2 regions of the Arthrobacter sp. CMU6 genome follow, and region 1 is predicted to be linked to the other one. Evidence: predicted binding sites of a transcription regulator. Region 1 holds the regulator's gene; the other holds the start of a gene.
What was found. The regulator LexA, encoded in region 1, represses DNA repair genes until DNA is damaged. The targets are predictions, from matches to a motif close to TCGAACANNTGTTCGA.
Positions count from the first base shown of each region.

Region 2: the regulator LexA is predicted to act here: its motif matches at 5,440-5,455, upstream of AC5RWD_RS02635 (LexA family protein).

Region 1 covers NZ_JBNHFL010000008.1:41,784-50,375, forward strand. Annotated here, with positions in the region: gene AC5RWD_RS07300 (SseB family protein) at 1-14, opposite strand, end outside; gene priA (bifunctional 1-(5-phosphoribosyl)-5-((5-phosphoribosylamino)methylideneamino)imidazole-4-carboxamide isomerase/phosphoribosylanthranilate isomerase PriA) at 24-770, opposite strand; gene AC5RWD_RS07310 (hypothetical protein) at 847-1,005, opposite strand; gene hisH (imidazole glycerol phosphate synthase subunit HisH) at 1,006-1,743, opposite strand; gene hisB (imidazoleglycerol-phosphate dehydratase HisB) at 1,740-2,366, opposite strand; gene AC5RWD_RS07325 (histidinol-phosphate transaminase) at 2,425-3,543, opposite strand; gene AC5RWD_RS07330 (LysM peptidoglycan-binding domain-containing protein) at 3,667-4,086, opposite strand; gene lexA (transcriptional repressor LexA) at 4,396-5,142, shown strand; gene AC5RWD_RS07340 (ATP-dependent DNA helicase) at 5,243-7,303, opposite strand; gene hflX (GTPase HflX) at 7,296-8,592, opposite strand, start outside.
Region 2 covers NZ_JBNHFL010000003.1:17,504-26,095, reverse strand. Annotated here, with positions in the region: gene AC5RWD_RS02665 (heavy metal translocating P-type ATPase) at 1-1,760, opposite strand, end outside; gene AC5RWD_RS02660 (heavy-metal-associated domain-containing protein) at 1,843-2,073, opposite strand; gene AC5RWD_RS02655 (metal-sensitive transcriptional regulator) at 2,135-2,491, opposite strand; gene AC5RWD_RS02650 (universal stress protein) at 2,794-3,300, opposite strand; gene AC5RWD_RS02645 (hypothetical protein) at 3,478-3,678, shown strand; gene AC5RWD_RS02640 (Y-family DNA polymerase) at 3,719-5,002, opposite strand; gene AC5RWD_RS02635 (LexA family protein) at 4,995-5,426, opposite strand; gene AC5RWD_RS02630 (hypothetical protein) at 5,604-5,888, shown strand; gene AC5RWD_RS02625 (WD40/YVTN/BNR-like repeat-containing protein) at 5,964-7,094, shown strand; gene AC5RWD_RS02620 (MoaD/ThiS family protein) at 7,104-7,391, shown strand; gene AC5RWD_RS02615 (hypothetical protein) at 7,397-7,633, opposite strand; gene AC5RWD_RS02610 (fumarylacetoacetate hydrolase family protein) at 7,819-8,205, opposite strand; gene AC5RWD_RS02605 (glycoside hydrolase family 13 protein) at 8,525-8,592, shown strand, end outside.

The DNA.
Region 1 (8,592 bases):
TGGTGCTCGGTCACGGGGATGCCTTAGCGGCGTCCGGCGACGTCGAGGGCCTCGGGCAGGGTGAAGGCGCCAGCGTACAGGGCTTTGCCAACAATGGCGCCTTCGACGCCGAGCGGGACCAGGGAGCGCAGGACCTTCAGGTCATCGAGGCTGGAAATGCCGCCGGAGGCCACCACGGGCTTGCCGGTCTTCTCCACCATCTGCCGCAGGAGTTCAACGTTCGGCCCCTGCAGCGTGCCGTCCTTGGTCACGTCGGTAACAACGTAGCGTGCACAGCCGGCCTCTTCGAGGCGGCCCAGCACGTCCCACAGGTCCCCGCCTTCCTTGGTCCAGCCGCGGCCGGCGAGAGTGGTTCCGCGGACGTCCAGGCCGACGGCGATCCGGTCGCCGAAGCGGTCGATGGCCCGTGCGGTCCAGTCCGGGTTCTCCAGGGCGGCGGTGCCGAGGTTCACCCGGGCGACGCCCAGGTCCAGCGCCTTTTCCAGGGATTCATCGTCCCGGAGCCCGCCGGAGAGCTCCACCTTGATGTCCAGCCGGCCCACCACTTCGCGCAGCAGGTCAGCGTTTGAGCCGCGTCCGAAGGCAGCGTCCAGATCCACCAGGTGGACCCATTCCGCGCCCTGCTGCTGCCAGTTGAGCGCCGCCTCCAGCGGCGTTCCGTAGCTTGTCTCGCTGCCGGCCTCGCCCTGGACCAGGCGGACGGCCTGGCCGTTCACGACGTCGACGGCGGGAAGCAGTTCAAGTACCGGCAGCTCGTTTTGGCTGGTCATCGGCGGTTTCCTCATTCTTGTAGGCGCTGGTTCCCGTGCGCGCCGTCTTCTGCGGCGCACACGGCGGGTTAGTTGGTTACTTGCCGGGAAGGGTCAGCAGGTATGCGGCCAGCAGCGACATGGCGGCCAGCACGTAGAAGCCGATCTGGATCCAGAGCGGCTTGCGCTGCTGCCTGAAGGACAGGCCGCCGCCCACCAGGAGGCCAGCCAGTCCCATTAGGAGGATGGACCACATTTAGGCGTCCGCCGCCTGCCGGGAATGCGCCCCACGGAGGCCGTCGACCCAGTTTTTGAGCAGCCGTGCGCCGGCGTCACCGGATTTCTCCGGGTGGAACTGGGTGGCGCAGAGGGGGCCGTTTTCCACGGCGGCGATGAAGGGGCCGCCGTGCTCGGACCAGGTGACCAGGGGTGGCGCCATCCGGGGCTGGATCACGTCGAAGTCCCAGTTCTGGACGCCGTAGGAGTGCACAAAGTAGAAGCGTTCACCCTCGACGCCGTCGAACAGACGTGAGCCTTCCGGGACCTTGACGGTGTTCCACCCCATGTGCGGCACCACTTCGGCCGGGAGAAGCTCCACCTTGCCGGGCCACTCCCCCATGCCTTCGGCTTCGGTTCCGTGTTCGACGCCGGCCTCGAAGAGCACCTGCAGGCCGACGCAGATGCCGAGGACCGGACGTCCGCCGGCAACGCGGCGGCCGATCATGCGGATTCCATCGACGGCCTTGAGCTCGCGCATGACCGTTTCGAAGGCGCCGACGCCGGGAACCACCAGCCCGTCAGCGTTCAGCACGTCCTCGGGTTTGGAGCTCAAAATGACCTCGGCACCGGCCCGTTCCAGGGCACGCACGGCGGAACGGACGTTGCCGGAGCCGTAGTCCAGAACGGTGACGGTGGGCTTGCCCTCCGGGGAGGCCGGCTTCAGCGCTGCGGACGGATCGATAATCGCGCCTTCGCGCAGTACTTTGCCGGTCACAGTGCTCCCTTGGTGGACGGAATGCCTTCGACGCGGGGATCCGGCTCTACGGCTGCACGGAGAGCCCGTGCGAAGGCCTTGAACTGGGCTTCCACGATGTGGTGGGGGTCGCGGCCGGCGATGACGTTCATGTGCAGGCAGATGCCGGCGTGCAGCGTGATTGCCTCGAAGACGTGCCGGGTCAGCGATCCCGTGAAGTGGCCGCCGATCAGGTGGTACTCCTGCCCGGCGGGCTCGCCGCCGTGCACCAGGTAGGGCCGGCCGGAGACGTCGACGACGGCGTGCGCCAGCGCCTCGTCCAGCGGCACGGTGGCCTCACCGAAGCGGCGGATCCCGGCCTTGTTGCCCAGGGCGGTGCGCAGCACCTCGCCGAACGTGATGGCAACATCCTCGACCGTGTGGTGGACATCAATGTGGGTGTCGCCGGTGGCCTTGACGGTCATGTCGATGAGTGAGTGCTTGCACAGCGCCGTAAGCATGTGGTCGTAGAAAGGGACCGACGTGCTGATGTCCGACACTCCGGTGCCGTCGAGGTTGATCTCCACCAGCACGGAAGATTCGCTGGTGGCGCGCTCCATGCGTGCAGTCCGTGCCTCGGCAGCCTTGGTTCCGGTGTCGCTCATGGTGATAGATGTCCTTTGACGAAGGAAGGGGCGGACCTGACCTGGTCCATGTACCAGTTTAGGCCGGAAGTGCGGCCTGCCGGGCCAGGATGCTTTCCAGCGCTTCCAGGAAGGCTGTGGTTTCCGTCTCAGTACCGGCAGTGACCCGCAGGTGCCCGGCGATGCCGACATCCCGGACGAGCACGCCTGCGTCCAGCAGTTCCTGCCAGACCCCGTGGGGGTTCTCCAGCCCGCCGAAGAAGACGTAGTTGGAGTCGGACGCCGCGGGCCGCAGCCCCATCCGCGTCAGTTCCGCGACAATCCGGTCGCGCTGCCGCTTGATGTCCTGGACGTCAGCCATGAGCGCCTCGCGGTGCTGCAGCGCCGCGAGGGCGGTTGCCTGCGTGACGGCCGACAGGTGGTACGGCAGGCGCACCAGGCGCAGGGCGTCGGTCACCTCCGGGGCCGCTGCCATGTAACCGAGGCGGGCGCCGGCGAGGGCGAACGCCTTGCTCATGGTCCGGGAGACGATAAGCCGCTCCCGACCGGGCAGCAGGGTCAGTGCACTGGGGGTGCCGTCGTGCGCAAACTCGTGGTAGGCCTCGTCCACGACGACGACCGCCTGGCTGGCCTCGCCCGCCTCGTAGACGGCTTCCACCACGTCAAGGCCCAGGCCCGTGCCGGTGGGGTTGTTGGGCGAGCACAGGAAAACAATGTTGGGCTGGAGTTCACGCACCTGGCCTGCGGCCGACTCGGCGCTGAGGCCGTAGTCATCGGCTCGCTTGCCGGCGATGTACGCCGTGTCCGTGCCGCTGGCCAGGAGCGGGTACATGGAGTACGTCGGCGGGAAGCTCAGGAGCGAGCGGCCAGGTCCGCCGAAGGCCTGGAGGATCTGCTGGAGAACTTCGTTGGAGCCGTTGGCTGCCCAGAGGTTGTCCGCACTGAGCCCGTGGCCGAGATATTCAGCCAAGGCTTCCCGGAGCTCCGTGAATTCGCGGTCGGGGTACCGGTTGAGACCGGCGGCGGCCTCCGTTACGGCCGCAGTGATGGCTGCCCGCACGTCGGCGGGCACGCCATGCGTGTTCTCGTTGACGTTGAGCAGGATGGGAACGTCGAGCTGCGGGGCGCCATAAGGGGACAGCCCCCTCAGGTTGGTACGCAGGGGCAGTCGGTTCAGTCGCTCAAGCTGGTCAGTCACCTAGACAGTTTAAGGAACCCGGAGCGCTGGCCGGAAACTGTGACGGTTCCGGCGCCCGGCAACGGTCCACTGCTGCCCGCGCTTCGGGGGCCGGTGGACTCATGCCAGGGGTGGGAAGCAGGCCTACTTGTTCGGCACAAACAGCTGCTGGCCGGGCATGACCTTGCCGGCCTGAAGATCGTTGAGCTGGACGATGTCCGCGATCACGTCCCGGGGATCGCGGTCCGGATCGACGTTTCCGGCGATCGCCCAGAGCGATTCACCGGGCTGCACCGTGACCGAAACAGCGGGCGTGACAGTCAGGCCGCTGGCGTTGTCCGCAGCCTTGGCCGGCGAGTTCAGGAGCCCCGCCAGGGACAGGATCACGGCGGCAAGCAGAACGAGCGGCAGTCCGATCAGGACAATACGGCCCCGACGGGTAAGGCGAAGGCGCGGCGGCTTGCCCGGGCGGGACGCTCCACGGGACGGCGACACCGCGCCGCGCTGTGGGTCTGCGAACTGGACTGCTGTTGAAGCTGAGATGGCGTGTGTTGAAGCTGACATGGCGTGAGCCCTCCTGGACCAAGTTGTACTGCCTCGCGTTCGAACAAACAGTTCGAACACCGGGCTAACAAGCAACCCTCACTAGAACACATGTTCGAACTTTGCTTTTCCTAGTTTTAGCACCTATCAACGAATTAAGTCGAGACTCGCTAGAACAAATGTTTGAAAAAGCCGTATGGCTGGCCTACGTTGGAAATCACAGAACAACCACATCTGCAGTTGATCAGCAGGGTCTGACATTTTTCAGGCCGGAAGTTCCCGGCCACTGCAGCGACCGCGGCCGGGAGGAACGGAAAGGCGTTGGCGAACATGGCAGCACAGGCCTCTGACGGCAAGGCTCCCCAGCGCAGCCCGCGGTCTCAGCGGACCCCCAAGGGACTTACACCCCGCCAGAAGAAAATCCTGGAAACCATCCAGCGCTCGGTCAACGAGAACGGCTATCCCCCGTCGATGCGGGAAATCGGCGACACCGTCGGCCTGGCCAGCCTGTCCAGCGTGACCCATCAGCTCTCACAGCTGGAAAAGCTTGGCTACCTTCGGCGTGACCCCAAGCGTCCCCGCGCCATGGAGGTCCTGATGCCGCTCACCCTGGATGCGGGATCGGGGAAATCCGGCGGCGCGGACAAGGCCCCGGCCCTGAGTCCTGCAGGAGCTTCCGTATCCGAACTGCCCAGCGCGATGGACACCGCAATGGTGCCGCTGGTCGGCCGGATCGCCGCAGGCGGTCCCATCCTCGCGGACCAGCTGGTGGAGGACCTGATGCCGCTGCCCCGCCAGCTGGTGGGCCACGGCGAGCTGTTCATGCTCAGGGTCGCAGGCGACTCCATGGTGGATGCCGCCATCTGCGACGGAGACTGGGTGGTGGTCCGGCGGCAGAGCGACGCGGTCAACGGCGACATTGTGGCGGCCCTTCTCGACGACGAAGCAACGGTCAAGACCTTCCGGCAGCGGGACGGCCACACGTGGCTGCTTCCGCAGAACACCCAGTACGAGCCCATCCTCGGCGACCACGCGGTTGTCATGGGCAAAGTGGTTTCCGTACTCCGCTCGCTGTAGCCCCGCGGGCTTCCCTTCCGGAAAACGTCCCATGGGAGCCTTGGGCCGGGAGCCTGGCAAAGGAGCCTTGGGCCCCGGGCAGCTTTAGCCCGGGGCTTTCCTATGCCTGTGCTCCGGCGAGCCTTTCGAGTGCCGCAATGGCGGTCTTCCTGTCGGTCGTCGGCCAGAAGGGCGGCAGGGCGGCCCGCAGGAACCCGCCGTAGCGTTCGGTGGACAACCGGGAATCCAGCACGGCCACAACGCCCTTGTCATTCGTGGACCGAATGAGCCGTCCCGCCCCCTGGGCGAGCCTGATGGCAGCGTGCGTGGCGGATACGGACATGAAGCCGTTGCCGCCGGCCTGGGCAACGGCCCGGGACCGGGCGGTCATCAGCGGATCGTCCGGCCGCGGGAAGGGGATCCTGTCAATGACCACCAGGCGGCAGGACCCGCCCGGCACGTCGACCCCCTGCCACAGTGACATCGTGCCGAACAGGCACGTGTCGGGCTCGTCGGCGAACTGCTTCACGAGGGCCGTCATGGTGGATTCGCCCTGGCACAGGATGCTGACATCCAGCCGCGCACGCAGGGCGTCCGCGGCTTCCTCGGCCGCCCTGCGTGAGGAGAACAGGCACAGCGCTCCCCCGCCGGAGGCGCGGATGAGTGACTCGAGTTCGTCCAGGGCCTCAGGCGAAGTGCCGCGGCCAGGTTTCGGCAGGTGGCCGGCTACATAGAGGATGCCCTGCCGGGGGTAGTCGAAGGGCGAACCCACGTCGACGCCGGTCCAGCTCGGCGCGCCGTCCCCGACCAGGCCCAATCCCCCCGCCGCAGGCTCGAAGGCTGAGCCGATGGCAAGCGTGGCCGACGTCAGCACCACGGTATGCCCGGCGAACAGGCCTTCCCGGAGCCGGCCGGCAACGCTCAGCGGGGCGACGTTGACCAGGGCAGGGGCAGTCTCGTCGGGCGCAGAGTAGCCCTGCTGGGGATCAAACGTGCTGTTCCGGGAGAACCAGACCACCTCGCGGTTTTCCCGGGCGGCGATGAGCCGTTCGCAAAGCTCCAGAATCACCAGCAGGCGGGAGCGCGCGAGCTGCCGCCCGCCGTCGGCCGTTGTATTGCTGTCCCCTTTGGAATCCGACAGCGCCGCCCGGCAGGCCTCGCGAAGCTGGTCCACGCAGTCAAGCTGCTCGTCGTTCAAGCCGTTGGGCAGCAGGCCGCTGGGAACGCCGGCGAGGGCCACCTCGAGGTTGGCGGCGGCGGTGTTGAGCGCGTCGACGGTGATCCCGGTGTGCTTGCGGGCGCCGGACGCTGCGGCGTGGACCATGGCCACCGACAGCTGCCCCGAAACCGCGCCGGTCACCCGGTCCTGGAGTTCGTGGGCCTCGTCCACCACCACGACGTCGTACTCCGGCAGCACCGCCAGGCCTTCGAAGGCACTGACGGCCAGCATGGCGTGGTTTGTCACCACGACGTCGGCTTCTGTGGCGTTATGGCGGGCAAGCTCGCTGAAGCACTCTTCGGCGAGGGGGCATTTCTGCGAGCCGAGGCATTCCATGGACGTGACGGACACCTGCCGCCAGGCCCGGTCCGTGACGCCGGGAAGCAGTTCGTCACGGTCGCCCGTGGTGGTCTGCTCTGCCCATTCGCGGAGCCGTACCACCTCCTTGCCGAGCTGCGACGAGGGGCCGCCCACCGCCGCGGCGAAGTGCGGGACGCTGGTGTCCTCACCCAGCGAGAAGAGCTGGCCCTCCGAGGGTTCCTCGGAGGGAAAGCCGCCCTCGAGCTTGTGCCGGCACACGTAGTTGGCGCGGCCCTTGACCAGCGCGACCTTCACAGGCCGCTCGAGTGCGGGCTTGAGGCTTTCCAGGAGCCGGGGAAGGTCCCGACCCACGATCTGGGTCTGCAAGGCCAGGGTGGCGGTGGACACCAGGGCCGGCTTGTTGCTCTCGAGCGAGTGCGCGATGAGCGGCACCAGGTAGGCCAGCGACTTGCCCGTTCCCGTGCCGGCCTGGACCAGCAGGTGATCACCCGTTTCTATGGCGCGCGCCACCTGCCGGGCCATCTCGTGCTGGCCGCTGCGGCTTTGGCCGCCCATGCCCGCCACGGCGCGGTCGAGCAGGTCAAGCACATGCTGCTCGCCGGCCGTGGCCGCGGCCCCGGCGGGTGCCGCCTCGTCAGTCATCGGTGCTGAAGGATTCCAGTTCAGCCGCGAGGCCTTCCCGGACCATGACCACGGCGCGGGTGCCGCCCTCTTCGTGATCCAGGCTCAGGATCTCCGCGTCGGAGTCGTGGAGCTTGCTGATCAGATCGCCCCGGTGGTACGGGACGAGCAGCTGCATCTTGACGTTCGGCCGCGGGATAGCCTCACTGATGGCGTTGAGCAGTTCGGCAATGCCCTCGCCCGTACGCGCCGAAACAACGACATGCCGCGGTTCGCGCTGCTTGAGCCGCTCCACCACAAACGGGTCGGCGGCGTCCGCCTTGTTCAGGACGATGATCTCGGGCACCTTGCGGGCGTCCACCTCAGCGAACACCGAGCGCACGGCGGCGATCTGGCCTTCCGGATCGGGGTGGGACACGTCCACGACGTGCAGGATCAGGTCTGCATCCGCCACTTCCTCCAGCGTGGAGCGGAAGGCCTCCACGAGCTGGGTGGGAAGGGACCGGACGAAGCCCACGGTGTCGGCCAGCGTGTAGCCAACGCCGTCGGCGGTCTCGGCCTTGCGGACGGTGGGGTCCAGGGTGGCGAACAGCGCGTTCTCCACCAGCACGCCCGCGTCGGTCAGGCGGTTCAGCAGCGAGGATTTGCCGGCGTTGGTGTATCCGGCGATGGCTACTGACGGAACTTCATTACGACGGCGGTTGGCCCGTTTGGTTTCCCGTGCCGGCTTCATCGCGGCGATTTCGCGCCGCAGCTTGGCCATCCGCGTGCGGATCCTCCGCCGGTCCAGTTCGATCTTGGTTTCACCGGGACCACGCGAGCCCATGCCGGCGCCTGCGCCGCCCACCTGGCCACCGGCCTGGCGGGACATGGATTCACCCCAGCCGCGGAGGCGCGGGAGGAGGTATTCGAGCTGCGCCAGCTCCACCTGGGCCTTGCCTTCACGGCTCTTGGCGTGCTGGGCAAAGATATCGAGGATCAGGGCCGTGCGGTCGATGACCTTCACCTTGACGATGTCTTCAAGGCCACGCCGCTGGGACGGGGCGAGTTCGGCATCCACTACAACGGTGTCCGCGCCGGTGGACATCACGACGTCCTTGAGCTCGAGAGCCTTGCCCGCCCCAAGGAACGTGCCTGGGTCCGGCTTGGCCCGCCGCTGGACCAGCCCGTCGAGGACTTCCGAGCCGGCTGTTTCCGCCAGCGCGGCGAGTTCGCGCAGCGAGTTTTCGGCGTCGGCGAGGGTGCCTTCGCTCCAGAGGCCGGCGAGAACAACGCGCTCCAGGCGCAGCTGCCGGTATTCAACTTCAGTG
Region 2 (8,592 bases), on a different contig from region 1:
TCAACGCCGTTCTCCCGGAGCCAACCGCTGCGCCCGGCAACCACGAGCCGGCCTTCAACGGTTCCCACCACTCCGCCGCCCGGCGCGGAACGGAAGCCGACGACGGCGGGCAGGCCCGCGCCGTCGTCCGCTTCGCTGCCGCTGTGGCTGGTGTACGGCCGCCGGCCCGCGGCGGGCACGGCTGACCTTGCGGCCGCAGCGATCGCGGCGGCGATCGGATGCTCCGACGCCGACTCGACGGCACCGGCCAGCCGCAGGACCTCCGCCTCGCTGAACGGGACGAACGCTTCGGTTGCGACGACAGACAGCTGGCCGCTGGTGACGGTTCCGGTCTTGTCCAGCAGGATGGTGTCCACAGTGCGGGTGTCTTCCAGGACCTGCGGACCCTTGATGAGGATGCCCAGTTGGGCACCGCGGCCCGTCCCGGTCAGGAGGCCCACGGGGGTTGCCAGGCCAAGGGCGCAGGGGCATGCGATGACCAGCACGGCCACCGCGGCCGTGAAGGCTGCGCGAAGCTCCGGCCCCGTGATGTCCGGGCCGGCGGTCAGCAGCCAGCCGCCGAACGTGAGGACGGCGATGGCCAGGACCACCGGCACGAATACGGAGCTGATCCGGTCAGCCAGCCGGGCGATCGGCGCCTTGCCGGTCTGCGCCTGCGAAACGAGCCGCCCCATCTGGGCCAGGGTGGTTTCGGCGCCGACACGCGTGGCCCGGACCAGCACCCGGCCGGACGTGTTGATGGTGGCACCGGTGACCAGGCTGCCCGGACCGACGTCCACGGGAACCGATTCGCCGGTGACCAGCGAGGCGTCCACCGCCGAGGCGCCGTCCACCACCACTCCGTCGGTAGCAATCTTCTCCCCGGGGCGGACCACTATCAGGTCCCCGACCGCCAGCCGGCTGGCGGGGATTTTTATCTCGGTGCCGTCCTGCAGGATTGTGGCATCCTTGGCGCCGAGGTCCAGGAGGGCGTGCAGGGCGTCCCCGGCCTTCGACTTGGCGTTAGCCTCCAGGAAACGTCCCAGCAGGAGGAAAGTGGTGACCACGCTGGCCACCTCGAAGTACAGGCCGCCGGAACCCGTCCCCATTTCCTCCATGCCGGGGTGTTCGGTCAGGCGGGGGCTGGCGAGGAGCTGCCAGGCGGAAAACAGGTAGGCGGCGATGACGCCGAGCGACACCAAGGTGTCCATGGTGGAAGCGAAGTGGCGGGCGTTGATGGCGGCCGCCTTGTGGAACGGCCAGGCCGCCCAGCTGACCACGGGCAGCGCCAGGGCAGCCACCACCCAGCCCCAGTTGGGGAACTGGAAGGCGGGAAACATCGAGATCAGGAACACCGGGACGGCCAGGACTGCCGCGACCAGCAGGCGCGGTTTCAGTTCGGATGCCTTGCCGCCATGGGCCATGTGGTCCTGGTCCTCCGCCGGTCCGCCATGCTCCGCGTGCTCGCTCGTTCCTTGCTTAGGCGCACGCTTCTGCACTCCGGCACCGGCGTCGGCTGCCTGCGTCGTCGGGTAGTGGGCTGGCCTGACTTTTGCCTTGTAGCCGGCGGCGGCCACCTGGTCGGTGATCTGCTGGTCCGTGATGCCTGCCGGGACTGTTACGTGCGCCGTTTCCAGGGGGAGATTGACGGTGGCCTGGACGCCGTCGAGCTTGGCGAGCTTCTTTTCCACTCTGTTCACGCACGACGCGCAGGTCATACCCTCGACGTCGAGTTCGATCACCCGCTCGGCCGAGCCTGCGGGAAGGTGTTCGGTGCGCATGAATGGTCCTTCTGTGGTGGTGCTCGGTGCTGTGGTGGTATCCGGCGCTCTGGCCGTGCTCAGTGCGAGTTGGAGGCGGGGGTCAAGCCTCGTTGGCCACCACCAGGTAGCCCGCCTCGGCCACGGCCTCGCCGATTTCCGAGGGGGAGAGCTTCTGCGTGGAGGTGATGGTGACAGTCGAAATGCCGCCCGCGTTGAGGTCGATGTCGATGTCCTCGACGCCAGCCAGTGCCTCGAGCTCCTCGCTGACGGCGGAAACACAGTGCCCGCAGGTCATTCCGGAGACGTGGACCTTTGTGGAGATGGTGCTCATTGCTGACTCCTCGTTGGTTCGCTGACTGGGTTGGCCAGCTGGATGGGTGGTGGGTTTGCCGTTAGCGCAGCAGGCGCCCGATGGCACCAGCCGCCTCCTTGACCTTGACGTCGATGGCCTCGGCCCGCAGACCAGGATCAGGTTCAGAGGCAGCCCCGACAACGCAGTGGCCGATGTGTTCTTCCACGAGGCCCAGGCTGACGGCGTGCAGGGCCTTGGTCACGGCCGCGACCTGCGTGAGGATGTCGATGCAGTACTTGTCCTCCTCGACCATCCGGGCGATTCCGCGGACCTGTCCCTCGATCCGCCGGAGCCGGCGCAGGTACGCATCCTTGTCCGCCGTGTAGCCGTGCTGCAGGGGATCAGTTACAGCTTCTTCGCTGGGCGCCGTGGGCGTCCGACCTTCGGAAGTCTCCATACGCTCCAACTTATACCCCTAGGGGGTATCAGTCAAGGAAGATGCGGGACGGTCAGCGAGGGTGCGAAAGCTTGGGAAGCGAAAGGAAACCCGGCGAGATTTCGGGCAACAAAAAGCTCCGGAGCGCGTTATTGGGGGATACGCACTCCGGAGCAGTCTTTGGGCGGCCTCTTTATCGGCCTGCCTGATTAGCTTACTTGCCGGTAGCCAAGTTGGCCACCGGCTCGAATAACTACTTTCGCTTTACTTTCCCCGGGCGCATGAATCAGGTGCCTGGAGTCGGTGCCGAAGCCGCCGTCAGGCTATTCCGGCTGGTCCTGATGCGCTGCCATCCGGAAGGGAACCACCAGTACGGGCCTGCTCTGGTGATGGGTGAGCCAGGCAGCCACGGAACCGTTGAGGAGTTCCGTTATGCGGTGCCCGAAGCCGCGTTCCGGCGTGCCAACAATGATCATCGGGGCATTGACTTCCGAGGCCAGCCTGCCGAGGGCGCGGGCGGGGTCCCCGGCCAGCGTGCGCAAGGTCCAGGCCGGGCCGCCGTCCTGGAGGGCCGACGTGATAACAGACTTCAGTTCTGTGGTCACGGAACGGATATCGTCGTCGTCCCTGTCCGGATGCAGGGAAAGGCGGTGCGCGGAGCGTGCCGGGTCCCACTCGACGAGATAGCTTGCCTCGTCCACATAGGCGCAGAGCAAAGGGGCCGACAGCTTCCGGGCGAGGGTGACTGCGGTCTTAAGGACCTCCGGATGCTGGCCGGGGACCATGCCCACGAGGAGGGGAGGCGGCCCGCTGAAATGCTCTGCATCCATAATCAATTGTGTGCCCGCGGCGTCGGGAAACACCAGAGCCATCCGCGCCTTCGCCCCAGCTCAGCGGCTGTTTTAGACCCTGCGGTGCGGCGGCTGCTCCGTGCGGGCGGCTACAGAATTCTCCTTGAATCCCGGCCGCCGCAAGCCTAGCGTGGAGACGTAGAAAGGCGGCATCCCATGCAGATTTACATGTGGTGGCTTGATCTGGACCTGAAAAGCAAGGAATGGCTTCGTGAGAACCTGCGGGCCGGCGACATTCCGCTGTTCGTGATGCAGGGGATCGCCGAAGCGGGAGGTCCGCACCCGGATACCCCGCAGGCAGTCCTCACCGAAGCCGAGTGGGATTTCATCGAGACGCAGTCTGAGTTCGTGGACTGAGGAGTTCGTGGACTCACCGGTTCGCGCACCCGCGGGCCGGTCAGGCCGCCCGCACCACAGGTAACTCGTCCCAGTGCGTGGTGTAGCGCGGCGAACGCATGTCACGCTTCATGGTCCAGTCAAGGCCGCTCCTCAGGCCTGCGAACCCGAGCCCGATCGTGCCCCTGCCGTACTTCCGGCTGATCTGCTCAAGCAGCGGGCCGATTCCGCGTTCCTCGTGCGGGTTGGTGAAGGGCTCGAGTGGCTGCTGATTGCCGGAAGGCCGCAGGTCCGTGACCATGATGCCGGCACGGGCGTATTTGACGCCGTCCCGGATCGCGGGAAGCAGGGCGTGGGCGGCCCGGGTGAGCAGCACCGGGTCTGCGGTGGCCATGGGCAGGGGAACGCACACCGAGGGGAACGACTTGTCGTTCGGGTTGTAATGGGACGTGCCGGCGAATGCTGTCAGGACCTTGGCCTGAAGGTGGTGCCGGGCGAGCCGGGCACTGGCCTGCTGGGCATACACGCTCAGGACCTGTCGAAATTGGGGGACCGAGGTCAGGGGAGTGGAAAACGAGCGGGAGAAGATCAGCTGGTCCCGCCCCACGCGCTCCTCCTCCAGCGGAATGCAGGGAGTGCCGCGCAGCTCCAGTACGGTGCGCATCAGCACCACCGAAAAGCGGTCGCGCACCATCACCGGGTCCGCCCGGCTCAGCTCCAGGATGGAGCAGATCCCCATGGCGTTCAGCCGCCTTTCCAGCCGGCCCGCCACGCCCCAGACTTCCGAGACCGGCAGCCGGGCCATGAGCAGTTCACGCGCCTCCGGGGGCATCGACTCCCAGCGGCACACCCCTCCCAGCGCGGCGTTGTTCTTGGCCCAGCGGTTGGCGAGTTTGGCGAGCGTCTTGGTGCCGGCGATGCCGACGCACACGGGCACCCCGACGTTGCGCTGGACCGCGGCCTTGATGGCCCGTCCAAGTGCCATCACCTGTTCGGGGCTGCCCTTGATGCCCAGGAAAGCCTCGTCGATACTGTAGACCTCGAGCCAGGCAGAGTAGCGTCCCAGAAGTTCCATGACGCGGGCACTGATGTCGCCGTACAGTTCGTAGTTGCTGGACCGGGCAACGAGGCCCCACTCCTTGGCCCGTGGGGCGATCTTGAACCACGGTTCACCCGTGCTGATTCCCAAAGCTTTGGCCTCCGGACTGCGGGTCACGGCACAGCCGTCGTTGTTGGAGAGCACCACCAGCGGCTTGCCTTCGAGGGAGGGGTCGAAGGCACGCTCCGCGCTGGCGTAGAAGCAATTCACGTCCACTAGCGCAATCTGCTGCCGCGCCTCAGACATGGTGCAGGCACCTCGTGGCTACTCCCCAGATGGTGAGGTCGGCGAGGGCGGGGACGCTGATGTCCGGATACAGGGGGTTGGCCGCCTGGAGCACCACACCGGCCGCGGTGATCTTCAAACGCTTGATGGTGAGCTCGCCATCCAGCACCGCGACCACCACGGATCCGTCCCGCGGTTCCAGTGCACGGTTGACGATCAGTTCGTCGCCGTCGCTGATGCCGGCCTGCTCCATGGAGTCCCCGGACACCCGGACGATGTAGGTGCTGGTGATGTCCTTGATCAGGTGCTCGTTCAGGTCGATGCGCCCGTCAAAGTAGTCCTGGGCAGGCGACGGGAAGCCCGCCGCCACGGCCACCGGCGAGATCAGCACCAGCCGCAAGGAAAGTCCCGCCTCTATCACGCGGGGACCAATAATCACGCCCACAACACACCTTTTTTCGAATATATGTTCGATAATCCAGTGTAGTCCCCGGCGCCGACAGAAAGCAGCCCGGCACGGGCAGCGGTTGTATTCATCACACGTTCGTCGTGCCGTCTCCGCCGCAGCGGGTCGGCGTCGCATACTGGTCTCATGGGGATGCAAGGCGCAGGAGGATCAGTGGTGGAAACCTTGAAGAGGGTGGTGCGGAACGAGTACTTTCCGGCAGCAGCCGTGCTGACGCTGGTGGTGGTCTTCTGGGTTGCGGGCCTGTTTGGCGGACTGTCCCTGCTGAGCCGGAGCCAGCCGCCGATCGCCACGCTCACCTGGCTGCTGTTCGTTTACGCCGCCGCCGTCCTGACGCCGCTGGCCGGAATCCTGGCCGCCGCCGATCTGCTCCGCCGGTGGTGGCGAAACCGTGCCGCGAAAGCCGGCACCGCCAAAGACCGTGCGAGGACTGGGTCCTAGGGCCGTCTCTCGCGACCTGTCCGGGCGAACCCGTGGGGGCCAAAACCATTGCAGCTCCTCCGCCCGAGTGGTTGCATGGGGTGCATGAATGCCTCAGAGAGCTTCGTTTTAGCAATCGGGACCAAAAAGGGCCTCTGGCTGGCCACCAGCCAGGACCGGAAACAGTGGTCCTTTTCCGGCCCGCACTTCCTGATGAGCGAGATACCGAGCATCGGAATCGACACCCGGGACGGCCGCACCCGCATCATGGTGGGGGTGCGGTCCGAGCACTGGGGCCCGTACGTCGCCCACTCGGACGACCTGGGCGCCAACTGGACCGAGCCCGAGCAGGGCGCCATCAAGTTCCCCGAAGGCACCGACGCCGCCGTGGAACGCATCTGGCAGATCTACCCCGATGCGGAATCCCGACCGGGGGTTATCTGGGCTGGCGCCGAGCCTATTTCGGTGTGGAAATCGACCGACGGCGGTGAGCACTTCGAGCTGAACCGCGGTCTCTGGGACCACCCGCACCGCAGTGAGTGGGGTGCCGGTTATGGCGGCGCGGCCGCCCACTCGATCGTGGTCAACCCTGCCGGGGACAACGTGCACGTGGCCATGAGCACCGGAGGCGTGTACCGCTCGCTCGACGGCGGGACGTCCTGGGAGCCGCGGAACAAAGGCATCTCCGCCTACTTCATGCCCGATCCCAACCCGGAATTCGGCCAGTGCGTGCACAAGATAGCGGCGGATGCCGCCGTCGAAGGCCGCCTTTATGCGCAGAACCACCACGGCGTGTACCGCACCGATGACAATGCCGAGAACTGGGAATCGATAGCGGAGGGCTTGCCGGCCGACTTCGGCTTCGTCATGCTGACGCACCCCAGGCGTGCGGGCACAGCCTGGGTTGTCCCGCTGAAGGCCGACGGCGAACGCATCCCGCCGGACGGAAAGCTCGCCGTGCACCGCACCGACGACGCCGGCGTCACGTGGAAGCGCCTGGACTCCGGGCTGCCGCAGTCAGAGTTCAATGCCGTGCTCCGTGACGCGGCCGCCGTGGATTCTGCCGAACCCGCCGGGGTGTACTTCGGAACGCGCGGCGGCGTCGTGTATGCCAGTGCCGACGAAGGCGAAACCTTTGCGGAGGTGGCGTCCCACCTGCCGGATGTGTTGTGCGTCCGCGCTGCTGTTGTGGCCGGGGCACTGGTTACTGAGGCGGCGTCTGCATGAGGATGTGCTGTGGCTGAGATCAGCGTGGTCCTTCCCAGCGTCCTCCAGCCGCTCGCCGGCGGGCAGTCCATACTGACTACACCCGCCGACGGGGCGGTGACTGTGGGGTGGTTGCTGGATTCCGTGACCGGGACTTACCCGGTGCTCGCCAGGCGGCTGCGGGACGAGACGGGTGCGCTCCGCCGCTACGTGAATATTTACGTGAACGGTGAGGAGGTCCGGCGTCTCCGCGGCCTGGAAACGGAGGTTTCTGCCGGCCAGGAAGTGCTGATTATTCAGTCGGTGGCCGGCGGTTAGGTGGTTCAGGCGACGCGCCAAACGCTGCATTCGTCCGTATTGATGGCTTTGCGCATGCCCGTGTGATGATCCATGATCCACACGACGCCGATGCCCGGGGCGGTCTCCTGGACGCTGCCACGGCGGATAATGACGTCGTCGTAGCTGGGGCCTACCGACAGGCGGGCCTCGATCTCGTCGCCGCGGTGCAGCTGGTCCAGGGCACGGACCCGGGTGATATGGGGTTTGGCTTCCTTTAACATGGCGTGGCCTCCTGAGCTGGAGCTGGTGCCTGCAATTGCCGGCACGTCCAGTGTGGCGCGGCATTGTTGCGCACGCGTTTCCTGCCCGTTAGCGCCCGGTTAGTTTCCGGAGCCGACGCGGTTTCCGCGCGTCATCGCAGCTGAGGGCCCCAATGGCGGCCATCGGGCACCCTAGGTCGGGGACCCTACGAGGGTGCCTGCATCCGGTGGCGCATTTCGCCGACGCCGCGCAGATAGGTGACGAGTTCGTCGGCGGGGGCGAGGAAGCGCTGGGGCACGCGGCCGACTCCCACTATCTCCGGAACCTGGAAGACCATGTCCGAGGTGTTGCCCTTCTGGACCTGTTCGCTGTTGATCTCACAGCCCAGTTCGATGCTGTCCGGATCCTCAAATTCGTCGGCGGTGACCAGCAGCGGACCGGGCCGCCCGAACCGGGGGAAGGACTTGGCGAGGCTGTACTGTGGCGCCGGCCCGGTTGACTGCATGGTGCGTTCGGACAGGTCCTGCCCCATGATCCTGGCGACGTGCCTCCACGCCTTGTCCGCCGGGATGTTCGTGGGCGCGTGCGACAAGACGCGTGGCCGGCTAATGCCCTGCGAGGCATCCTACTGGCTGTCGCGGCCCGCAACGCCGTTTCCGCAGCCGGCTGACTGCAGTAAAGGTCTTGAGCTGACGCCAGAACGGAAGACGGTGGTGGCCCGCACGTATGTGATGGTGTAGCCCCGGCAGCCACGGGTGAACGCCCCGTTCGGTAATTGAAAGGTCATAGGATGGGTGCGGACAGCACCGGCCGGCATAAGCCATTGACCGAAGCCATTGACCGCCGATTCTTCTGGAACAAGACTTTCAGTGGGCCAGCAGCCCGCCACCGTCGACCAGGAGGAGCCAGCGATGACCACGCAGGAAACCGAGGCAGAGGCGGCCTACCGGGCCGGCACGGAGTGGTTCAAGAGTGCGGT